2 regions of the Actinomadura sp. SCN-SB genome follow, and region 1 is predicted to be linked to the other one. Evidence: riboswitches for the same ligand, from Rfam matches in the RefSeq annotation. Region 1 holds a riboswitch; the other holds the start of a gene.
What was found. A riboswitch is a leader RNA that binds a small molecule or an ion and turns the genes downstream of it on or off. The one in region 1 is predicted to bind cobalamin.
Positions count from the first base shown of each region.

Region 2: it holds a riboswitch for cobalamin, as region 1 does, so the genes downstream of both, ACGWYJ_RS24605 (CbtB domain-containing protein) here and ACGWYJ_RS03490 (putative cobaltochelatase) in region 1, are expected to answer to the same signal.

Region 1 is NZ_JBIMPP010000003.1:208,609-213,951, forward strand. It holds gene ACGWYJ_RS03470 (LLM class F420-dependent oxidoreductase) at 1-669, opposite strand, end outside; gene ACGWYJ_RS03475 (DUF397 domain-containing protein) at 924-1,124, opposite strand; gene ACGWYJ_RS03480 (helix-turn-helix domain-containing protein) at 1,121-1,963, opposite strand; gene ACGWYJ_RS03485 (ATP-binding protein) at 2,182-2,826, shown strand; cobalamin riboswitch at 3,137-3,262, shown strand; gene ACGWYJ_RS03490 (putative cobaltochelatase) at 3,371-5,343, shown strand, end outside.
Region 2 is NZ_JBIMPP010000041.1:49,835-55,177, reverse strand. It holds gene ACGWYJ_RS24615 ((2Fe-2S)-binding protein) at 364-1,050, shown strand; gene ACGWYJ_RS24610 (CbtA family protein) at 953-1,747, opposite strand; gene ACGWYJ_RS24605 (CbtB domain-containing protein) at 1,747-1,968, opposite strand; cobalamin riboswitch at 1,999-2,190, opposite strand; gene ACGWYJ_RS24600 (LuxR C-terminal-related transcriptional regulator) at 2,820-5,343, shown strand, end outside.

The DNA of each region.
Region 1 (5,343 bases):
CGTGGTGACGGTCGCGGCGATCTCGAACCCGTCGGGACGTCCCGCCAGCGCCTCGCCGAACAGCGGTTCGATCCGCGTGGGGTCGATGAACAGCGGCAGCCAGCCCTGGGCCAGTTCGGCGGCCAGCGCGATGTTCTTCGGTCCCTCCGCGCCGAGATAGATCGGGATCTCGGGGCGGACGGGGTGGACGATCGACTTCAGCGGCTTGCCGAGGCCGGTGCCGCCGGGGTACGGCAGCGGGTAGTGCGGCCCTTCGCTGGTCACCGGTTCCTCGCGGCGCCAGACCCGGCGGAGGATGTCGATGTACTCGCGGGTGCGCGCGAGCGGCTTGGGGAACGGCACCCCGTACCAGCCCTCCACCACCTGCGGCCCGGACGCGCCGATGCCCAGGATCACCCGTCCGCCGGAGAGCGCGTCCAGGGTGAGGGCGTGCATGGCGGTGGCGGCCGGTGTGCGCGCGGACATCTGCACGACCGAGGTGCCGAGCCTGATGGTGGAGGTACGGGCGGCGTACCAGGTCAGCGGGGTGAAGGCGTCGGACCCGTACGCCTCGGCGGTGAACACCGAGTCGTAGCCGAGCCGTTCGGCGGCCAGCACGGTCTCGGTGCGGTCCTCGGGGTCGCGCTGCCAGTATCCGACATGGATGCCGAGCTTCATTTCCGCGGTCATCGGGCGTCCTCCCTCACCGGCCCCGTGGGTGCCGGGGCGCACGGCGATACTAGAACACGTTCTAGTTCCGGGCGAGGGGCGGGAGGACCGGGAGGGACGGAGGCGGCGCGGACATGGCGAAGGGCCGCGGCGTGTGCCGCGGCCCCTGGGTTACCCGACATCAGGATGACCCTGCATCACCCGGATGGCGCGGTCGGCGCGGAGAAGCCGTGTCACCGGGCCGGGCCGCCGGGACGATCGGCGGCCGGGACGGGTCAGGCGTGCCGGACGGCCTCGATGAACGAGCGCCATTCGGCCGCCGTCAGCGTCAACGCGGGGCCGTGTGGATCCTTGGAGTCGCGCACCGCGTGCGTTCCGGCGTCGAGTTCCGCCACTTCGACGCACTGGTCGCCGCTGCCGCTGTAGGACGACTTGCGCCAACGGGCGGAGGTGAGGGCGTGATGGGGGTGGTTCACGGGCTGCTCCTTGCTGCCTCGGCGATGAGGGGCGCGGAATCCTCAGGGGACTTGGCCTGCTTCATGATGCGCTCGAAGCGTTCCCCATGTGATGCTATTGCCTCGGCACTCTCAAGATAAACGTCGCCCATAGTGCCCTCGACATAGGCGATATCCGGGTCTGCCGGGTCCGGAAACGAAAGTATCGTGAAACGACCGTCAAGTCCGGCATGTTCCCTGGCCTCGAACGGCAGCACCTGGATGGTGATCTGCGGCCGTTCCGCAAGCTCCAGCAGCCACTCCAACTGTGCCCGTAGCACGCCCGGCCCGCCGATCGGGCGCCTCAGCACGGACTCGTCGAAGATCAGGTGAATCTGCGGCGCCCGCTCGCGGTTCAGTAATGCCTGCCGGGCCTTGCGGGCGTCGATCCGGCGCTCGATGTCCTCCGTGGTGGGCAGCATCCGGCCTGCGGTGATCACCGCCCGCGCGTAGTCCTCGGTCTGCAGCAGGCCGTGGATCAGCTGGGGGTCCCAGGTCCTGATCAGCGACGCCTCGTCCTCCAGCGCCACGTAGCTGCCGGTGAACACGTCCGCGTAGGCCGTCCACCAGCCGCGCTGGCCGGCCTCGCGGGCAAGGGTGATCAGCGCGTCCCGCTGGGGGCTCGGGACCCCGTACAGGTCGAGCAGGTCGGCGATGTCGTTCGGCTTGGGGCGGGTCTGCCCGGTTTCGAGCCGCGAGACGGTGGCCCTGGACCAGTCCAGCCGGTCCGCCACCTCCTGCAACGTGAGCCGCTGCAGTTCGCGCAGTCTCCGCAGTTCGCGGGCCAGCCTGCGGCCGCGAACGGTGGGCCGGTATGTCATGTGGCGAGAGTCTTCCTATTCGGTCGGCTCAGTTCAACAGAAACGACTAAGCCGGTAAGGCCAATCTCCGGAAGTCTCCAGAAGCGGTTGCGGTCGTGAGAATCCCAGGCAAAGCTGAGGGGTGACCGCGCGTGAACGGTAAGTAACGGGGCGACAGCGAGGACTACGAAGAGCGCAGGCGGCCGGGGCACCGGGCGCCGGCGCGGGAGGATCCCGTGATGACCACGCCGAAGACAGCCGGCGACGCGCAGAGCGCCGTAAGGCCGCATCAGCCGGTGGAACCCGGCGGCCCGGTGGGCGACGGGGGGCGTGGCGTCCCGGACACGATGCCGCTCACGGACCCGCCCGCCTGTGTGCCGCGTTCCTGCGCGCCGCCGATCGGGCAGGTGTGGGCGCTGCCTCCGGGCCCCGGCTGCGCCCGCTACGCCCGCGCGATCCTGGGCGAGGCGCTGGCCCTGGCGGGCGCCCCCCGCTCCGTGATCTGCGACGCCCGGCTGATCGTGAGCGAGCTGGCCACCAACGCGCACCAGCACGCCCGCGACCATGGCCCTACCGAGCTGTGGCTCTACCCCGAGCAGCCCTTGGACGAGGCGGCGGACGGCCCTGACGGCACAGCGGGCGAACTCGTCGGTGAGGCGCGCTGCGCGGTCTTCGACCGGCACCGCGGCGCGCGGCTGCCCGGCTACTCCTGGACGTCCGGCGACTACGGCCGCGGGCTGAGCATCGTGAACGAGCTGTCGGAAGGGCGCTGGGGCATGCTGCGGACGCGCTCGCGCCGCTTCCCGCACGGTCCGGGCAAGGCCGTGTGGTTCGCGATCCCCGTCCTCCTCCGGCTGCCCGCCGACCCTCCCGGCTCAGCCTGAGGGACCTGGGCGGGTCGGCGCGCGGACGGTCGGAACGGGCTCGGGGAACGCTTTCGGGAACGGGGTGGGCAGGGCGCCGGAACTCAGGAACGTCGGGTGCGGGTCCAGGAGACACCCGTCGCCCGGTGATGCGGGGAAGTCGGCTCAAGGGTGCGATCCATCGCACCAGTGAAACACGGCGCCGCCGGTGTGCCAATGCGCTCCGGCCAGGTCTTACGCGCCGTCGCCGCCTGGTCGCGGAACGGATCTCACCCATGCGCCGCTTGGGCGGTCGCCGCGGGTGTGCCATCCTGTGCAGTCGACGGACGCGGAGGAACCCGGTGCGAATCCGGGGCTGTCCCGCAACTGTGACCATGGGGAGCTTCCCCTCGCGAGGTGCCACGGCGGCGACGCTGGAAGGCTGAGGGGGAGCGGCGATCCGGGAGCCAGGAGACTCCGGCCGTCGGAGGGACACGGGTCCCCCGCCAGGGGACGTCCCTCACATGAAGCCACGGGCGTGGACACCCGAGGGAAGGACAAGAGGCATGCCCTGTCTGATGGGCCGATGAGCCGCGCGGGCGCGCCCCGCCGGGCGCGCTACCCCTTTTCCGCGGTCGTCGGGATGGACGACCTCAAACTCGCGCTTCTGGTCAACGCGGTCTCGCCGGGCGTCGGCGGCGTGCTGGTCCGGGGCGAGAAGGGGACCGCCAAGTCGACGATCGTCCGGGCGCTGGCCGACCTGCTGCCGCCGGTGCCGGTGGTGACGGGCTGCCGGTTCTCGTGCGACCCGCTCGAACCCGACCCGGCCTGCCCGGACGGCCCGCACCCGCCGCTGGAGCCGGCGGCGATCGACGCGGTCGCGCGCGGCCACCTGGAAGCGGACGACGATCCGGACGGCGAAGAGCCGCACATCCCGGCGCGGGAGCGGCCCGCCCGCCTGGTCGAGCTGCCCGTCGGCGCCTCCGAGGACCGGCTCACCGGCTCCCTCGACATCGAACGCGCGCTCACCGAGGGCGTGAAGGCGTACGAGCCGGGGCTGCTGGCCTCCGCGCACCGCGGCGTCCTGTACGTCGACGAGGTCAACCTGCTGCACGACCACCTGGTGGACCTGCTGCTGGACGCCGCCGCGATGGGCGAGTCGTATGTGGAGCGCGAGGGCGTCTCGATCCGCCACGCCGCCCGGTTCCTGCTGGTGGGCACCATGAACCCGGAGGAAGGGGAGCTGCGCCCGCAGCTGCTGGACCGTTTCGGGCTGACCGTGGAGGTCGCCGCGACCCGTGACCCCGCCGAACGCGCCGAGGTGGTGCGGCGGCGGCTGGAGTTCGAGCGTGACCCGGCCGGGTTCGCCGCGCGCTGGGCGATGGCGGAGGCGGAGCTGGCCGCCCGGATCGCCTCCGCGCAGGCGCGGCTGCCCGCGGTGACGCTTCCGGACGCGGCGCTCGCCCAGATCACGGCGGTGTGCGCGGCGTTCGAGGTGGACGGGCTGCGCGCCGACCTGGTGACCGCGCGGGCCGCGATCGCGCTGGCCGCCTGGCACCGCCGCACCACGGTGACCGCGGAGGACGTGCGGACGGCCGCCCGGCTGGCGCTGCCGCACCGGCGCCGCCGCGACCCGTTCGACGCGCCCGGACTGGACGAGGACAAGCTCGACGAGGTCCTGCGCGAGCACGGAGGCCCCGAGCCGGATCCGGACCCGGACCCGGAAGGTGGCCCCGGCCCCCAAGACGACGGCCCCGATGGCGGTCCTGAAGGCGGCCCCGGCGGCGGAGGCGGCGAGAGCGTGCTCAGCACCCTGGACGCCCTGCTGAACGGCCGGTCGGCGAACGACGGTGAACGCCTGCCCGCCAAGCACCACGATGCCGGTGAGGGCGAGCCCGCCCAGGCCGATGCCGCGTACCGTCCCCGGCTGTTCACGGTGCCGGGCACCGGCACCGGCGCCCCCGGCCGCCGTTCCAAGGCGCGCGGCCCGTACGGGCGGATCTCGGGCACCCGCCCAGGGCACGAAGGCGGCCTGCATCTGGCCGCGACCCTGCGCGCCGCCGCGCCGCACCAGCAGGCGCGCGGGCGCTCCGGGCCGGGGATCCTCGTCGCGCCGGGCGACCTGCGCGCCGCCGTGCGGGACGGACGCGAGGGCAACCTGGTGCTGTTCGTCGTGGACGCCAGCGGTTCGATGGCAGCGCGGCGCCGGATGCGCGCGGTGAAGGGCGCCGTGCTGAGCCTGCTCCTGGACGCCTACCAGCGCCGCGACAAGGTCGGCCTGATCACGTTCCGGGGCACCGAGGCGGAGGTGGCGCTGCCGCCGACCTCGTCGGTGGAGGCGGGGGCGCGGCGCCTGGAGCGGCTGCGCACCGGCGGGAGGACGCCGCTGGCGGCGGGCCTGCTGCGTGCCGCCGAGGTCCTGCGCGTGGAGCGGATGCGCGATCCCTCCCGCCGTCCGCTGCTCGTGGTGGTGACCGACGGGCGCGCCACGCATGGCCCGGCCCCGGCGTCGGCCGCGGGCGTGCTGGCCGCCGCCGGGGTGGCGTCGGTCGTGGTGGA
Region 2 (5,343 bases), on a different contig from region 1:
CTCGTGCGCGATCGGTCTCGGTATTTGGGATTGGTGACCGGCGGTCAAGACAGGGAGTTGGGTGGCGGGTAACCTGGAAGCATCATGCGGCGCTTCGTAGTGATCCTTCGCCGCCGCGACGGGGCCTGCTAGGCGGGCCAACCCCGTCGCGGAGCCGAGCGCTGGCCGTAAGCCCCATCGATCATTTCGCCGCTTCTCAGCAAGCTACGGAGCATTCTCATGAACACCACCGTGAACGCTGCGTCCGCCAGTCCCGACGACGCCGAAGAGGAGGCCGCGCGCGCCCTGCAGAAGGCCCTGGACCGCAGGGACAACGGCGGCCGGAGCTGACGTCGCCCCCGGTCCGGATGCGATCATGGGGGAATGAGGGCTGAGACCGCTGCGGTGCTGGCCGAGGCCGCGGCCCTCGGGCCGTTCTTCGAGATCGTCACCGACGAGGCCGAAGCGGTCGACCCGACCTGGCGGGCACTGCCGGAACGTGACACCGCGCGGCTGCTCGGCCTGACGGACCTGTACGCCGAACGGCTGGGAACGACCGAACGCCGGGTCGCGGCCTCGATCCTCTTCCAGGGCCTCGCCTCACGGCTGTGGTCGCCCACGGTCACGGCCGCGGCGCTCGGAATCGTCCCGGACCTGTCCCGCCTGCACTGGCGGTGGGCCCCAGGGGCGCCGATCGCCCTCTGGCTGGCCGAGCCCACGGGCCGGCCGGTCCACGACCCCGTGAAGGCGGCCGAGCTGATCCATCACGAGGTCGTGGAACGGCACCTGCGTCCACTGCGTGACGCGATGCGTGCCTTCGTACGGCTGGCCGACGGCCTGTTCTGGGGCAATGCCGCATCGGCCCTCGCCGGGACGCTGCGCGCCGGTTCGCTGCGTCCCGGCCTGGCCGCGCCGGTACGTGCCCTGGTGGACGAGCTGCTCACCCGCGAACCGCTCGCCGGGACAGGGACGTTCAACCAGGGTGGGTTCGTCCGGCGTAGCTGCTGCCTGTACTACCGGGTGCCGCCTGGCGGGGAGATGTGCGGAGACTGCGCCCTGCTCCGCCGCTAGCCCGCTCGGTCAAGTACCCGAAGAGCAACCCCAATGTGGCCCACAGGGCGAGCTGCGTGCCCAGTGAGGCGATGCGGAAGTCCCACAGAACCGTCCCCGGGAACCCCTCGGGGATCGCGTCCGGACGTGGTGTCAGGCGGAACACGCCCGCGACCACGACCACGAACCCCACCGCCGCGACCGTGGCCGCGTTCCAGGTGCCCAGGCGCGGCAGCAGCCGCCCGTACACGATCACCGCGGCGACCGTGCCGAGCACGCCCAGCGCCACCATGCCGAAGTAGAGGGACGTACGCCCGCCGATGGTGCCGGGATCACCCACGGCCGGGGGAGTGGGCGGGTACTTCAAAGCCGGGACCAGCACCACCGCCACGAACCCCAGCGAAGCCACCAGCGCGGCGGTGGCGCGGGCGCCCAGCGGGCCCGAGACCGAAGCGAGCCGCCCCTGGGCGAACGCGAACACGACCGAGAACAGCCCGCCGATCGCCGCCCCGTACACCGCCATGGCCGTGACCAGCCCGGCCGTCCGCTGCACCGTCCGGCTCACCACCTCCTCGCCGTGCTCGTGGGCCCCGGCGTGCGACTCCTCGAACGCGATCGCGTGGGCGACCTGCGGCTCACCATAGATCCAGGCGACGAGCAGGCCGACGGCCGCGGCGACCAGCCCAGTGATCATGCCGCGGATCAGCAGCGCCCTCATCAGTGGCAGGGGAAGCCGAGCAGATGACGGCCGTCGTGCGTGAACTCGTGCACCCAAGTGCCACCGAACAGCGACGTGGCGCCCTGCTCGGCGCCCACGAAGTACAGCAACGCCGCCCCTACGACCAGCGCGAACACCGCCCACGGCAGAATCTCGCGAACGGGGATGCTCTGCGGCGCCGCGCTGGAACGCGCCTGCGGCGAAACGACGGGCTGGGCCATGAAGATCTCCTCACGGGGTGCACTCGCCCCGGTGACGGGAGGACGACGGGTCAGTCTCCTGACTCCCAGATCAACGCCGCCCTCCGACCTTCCCGCCGGAACATCCGGCCGTGGTCGCTTGCGGGGGAGGCTCCCTGGTCACAGTGGCGGGACCGTCCTGGAATCGCACCAGAGTTCCTGCGCACCGTCGCCTCGGTGTGAACTTGTCGCCCCGAGCGTCCCCTTTGACCACGCCGCCCGTCAAGAGCCCGAGCACGGGCGGAACCGAGGCGAAGATCACTGGCGTCCCTTTCCGAGGGAACTTGAGTAAGGGCTACTCATGTGCCATCCCGGCCCCATCGGCCACCCTCTATACCCAGGGAGCCTCTCCGGTAGCCAGCCAGCCCACCGGACAGGCCAACGGCACCGGCGCCGGACGGCCGAATCGCCGACGCCGGAACGGGAGGGGGCACCGTCCGTATCTCCAGCGGGGGGAGATACGAACGGTGTCCCCTCTCTGTGTTTATTGGCAGGTGCGAGCTGCGCTCCTCGCCTGGGGGCTCGTCGCTTGTCGCACCTGCGGCGATCGCTGGCATCGCTTCGACTCGCCTGGGGGCTCGCTTCGCGATCAGATTCTTGCTTCGCTCGAATCTGCCTTCGGGCGCGATCGCAGCGCTTGGGCGTCGTTCGGGGCTGGGGTGACGGGCTGTGTTTGTTGGCGGGTGCGAGCCGCGCTCCTCGCCTGGCGGCTCGCTTCGCGATCAGGTTCCTCGCAGGCTCGGAACCTGCCTTCGGGCGTGATCGCGGCGCTTGGGCGTTGTCCGGGGTTGCGGGCATCCGTGGGCTGGGGGTGGCTCCTGGGTGGTTCCGCTATGCGGGACGATCTGGCGTCGTACGATCCTGGTGTGCGTACCTCTTGGCCTTTTACCGGGCGTACGTCGACGCTGGACGAGGTGGATTCGCTGCTGCGCACGGGGGGCGCGCAGGGTGTCGTGGTGGCGGGGGCCGCCGGGGTGGGGAAGACGCGGCTGGTTCGGGAGGCGCTGGACCGGTTGGAGCCGGGGCTCTTCACGGTTCTGCAGGTCGGGGGGACCGCTGCGGACGCGGGGATACCGTTCGGGGCGTTCGGGCACGTGCTGCCGGTCGAGGGCGCGGTGGGTTCGGTGGTGAATCCGTTGCGGTGGGCCAGTGAGGCGTTGCGGTCGGTTTCCGGGGACGGGCTGTTGGTGGCGGTGGACGACGCGCACCTGCTCGACCCGAACTCGGCCGCGCTGGTGCACCATCTGGTGCTGCACCGGGAGGCGCAGGTGCTGGCGACGGTGCGTACCGGGGCGGCGGCGCCCGATCCGGTGACGGCGTTGTGGAAGGACGACCTGGCCCGCCGGGTCGACCTCGTGCCGTTGACGAAGGCGGAGAGCCAGGCGGTGGTGGAGGCGGCCTTGGGCGGGCAGCTCGCCGAGGCGACGGCGCGGCGGCTGTACCACAGCACTCAGGGCAACCTGCTGTTCCTGCGTGAGCTGGTCCTGGCGGGGCTGGCCGAGGGGCGGCTGTCGCAGGTCCGCGGTGTGTGGCAGTGGGACGGGGACCTGCCGCTCAGTCCCCGGATGATGGAGCTGATCGAGGCGCGGCTGGGGACGGTCGGGCCCGCTGAGAGGGAGGTTCTGGAGTACGTGGCGCTCGGTGAGCCGCTGGGCGCCGCGCAGCTGGTGGACCTGACCTCGGAGGAGGCGGTGGAGCGCGCGGAGGCGCGGAACCTGATCGCCTCGGCCGCCACGGGACGCCGCATCCAGGTCCGGCCCGCGCACCCGTTGTACGGGGAGGCGGCCCGGGTCCGGGCGGGGGCGGACCGTGTCAAAGGGCGCCTCGCGGATCTGGCCGCCGCGATGGAGAAGACCGGGATGCGCCGCCACGGCGATCTGCTGCGGGTCGCCACTTGGCATCTGGACAGCGGTACGGCGGCCTCTCCAGAGCTGTTGCTGGCGGCGTGCCGGCAGGCGTGGACGCTGCACGACATGGACCTTGCGCTGCGGTGCGGGCGGGCCGCGCTGGGCGCGGGCGTGGATGTCGCGGCGACGACCTGGCTGGCGTCCGTCCTGCTTCTGGCGGGGCATCCGCGTGAGGCCGAGGAGCATCTGGCGCGGATCGCGGACGAGCCGATGGACGAGCCGACCCGGGTGAGCCATGCCACGGTGCGGGCGTTCACGCTGGGGCTCGGCATGGGACGTGCCGAGCAGGCGGAGCGGCTGCTCGACGGGACGTTGGAACGGACGACCGATCCGGCGCTGCGCCGCGAGGTCGTGGCGCATCAGGCCATCGGGGAGGTGTACGCGGGGCGGCTCGGCGAGGCGGTGGAGAAGGTCGCCATGGTGCGCGCGCCGGGCTTGGCGACGCCGCGTGCGTCGGTGCTCGCGGACGCGGTGGACTCGCTGGCGGCCATGCTGACCGGTGAGTTCAACCGTGCCGTGCCTCTCGCGTCCAAGGCGCTGGACGAGCAGGACGGCTGGATCCAGGACCTCCCCACCCTCGTCGCGACGTTCAACGACGTCCGCGCGGCCTCCGCGTTGTTCGCGGGGGACCTGGACACAGCCGACACCTACATCGCCTATGGCGAGAAGCGGTTCGCCGAGGAGCACCTGTCGCATATGCCTGCGGCGACGTCCCGTTACCTGCGCGTGCACCACTGCATGCTGCGCGGGGAGGTCCGGCTCGCGATGCGCTGGGCGCACGAGGCCGCCGCGCACGGGGCCAAGGCGATCAGCGCGCTGTCCGGCCACGGGTACGAGATGCTCGCCTACGCCGCTGCCGCCGCCGGGGACGCCGACACCGCGTCCGCCGCGCTCGGCCAGGCCGAGCGGCGCCGCGTCCCCACCGGGCGGATCTTCCATTTCCCCGGGGACGTGGCCCGCGCCTGGATCAGGGCCTCGACCGGCGACCTCGACGGCGCCGCGCGCATCGCGCTGGAGGCCGCCGGCCGCTACGCCGAACACTCGATGCGCCCGTACGTCATGGTCGCTCTGCACGACGCGGTGCGCCTGGGCGCCGCCGAGCCCGCCCGTGCCGGGCTGGCACGCCTGGCGGAGGAGATGGACGGCGCGCTGGCCGGGATCTGCGCCCGCCACGCCGCCGCTGCCGCCGACCGCGACGCGGAGGGCCTCGACGAGGTGTCACGGGCGTTCGCCGACCGTGGCATGGCGCTGTTCGCCGCGGAGGCGGCGGCGCAGGCGTCCAGCGTGTACGGGACGTCCGGCCGGACCCGCGAGGCGAACGCCGCCGCCACCCACGCCCGCCTGCTGGCGGCACGCTGCCCGGACGCCCGCACTCCGGCGCTGACCCGGCTGGACGCGCCCGAACTGACCGCGCGTCAGGCCGAGATCGCCCGGCTCGCCGCGGACGGCC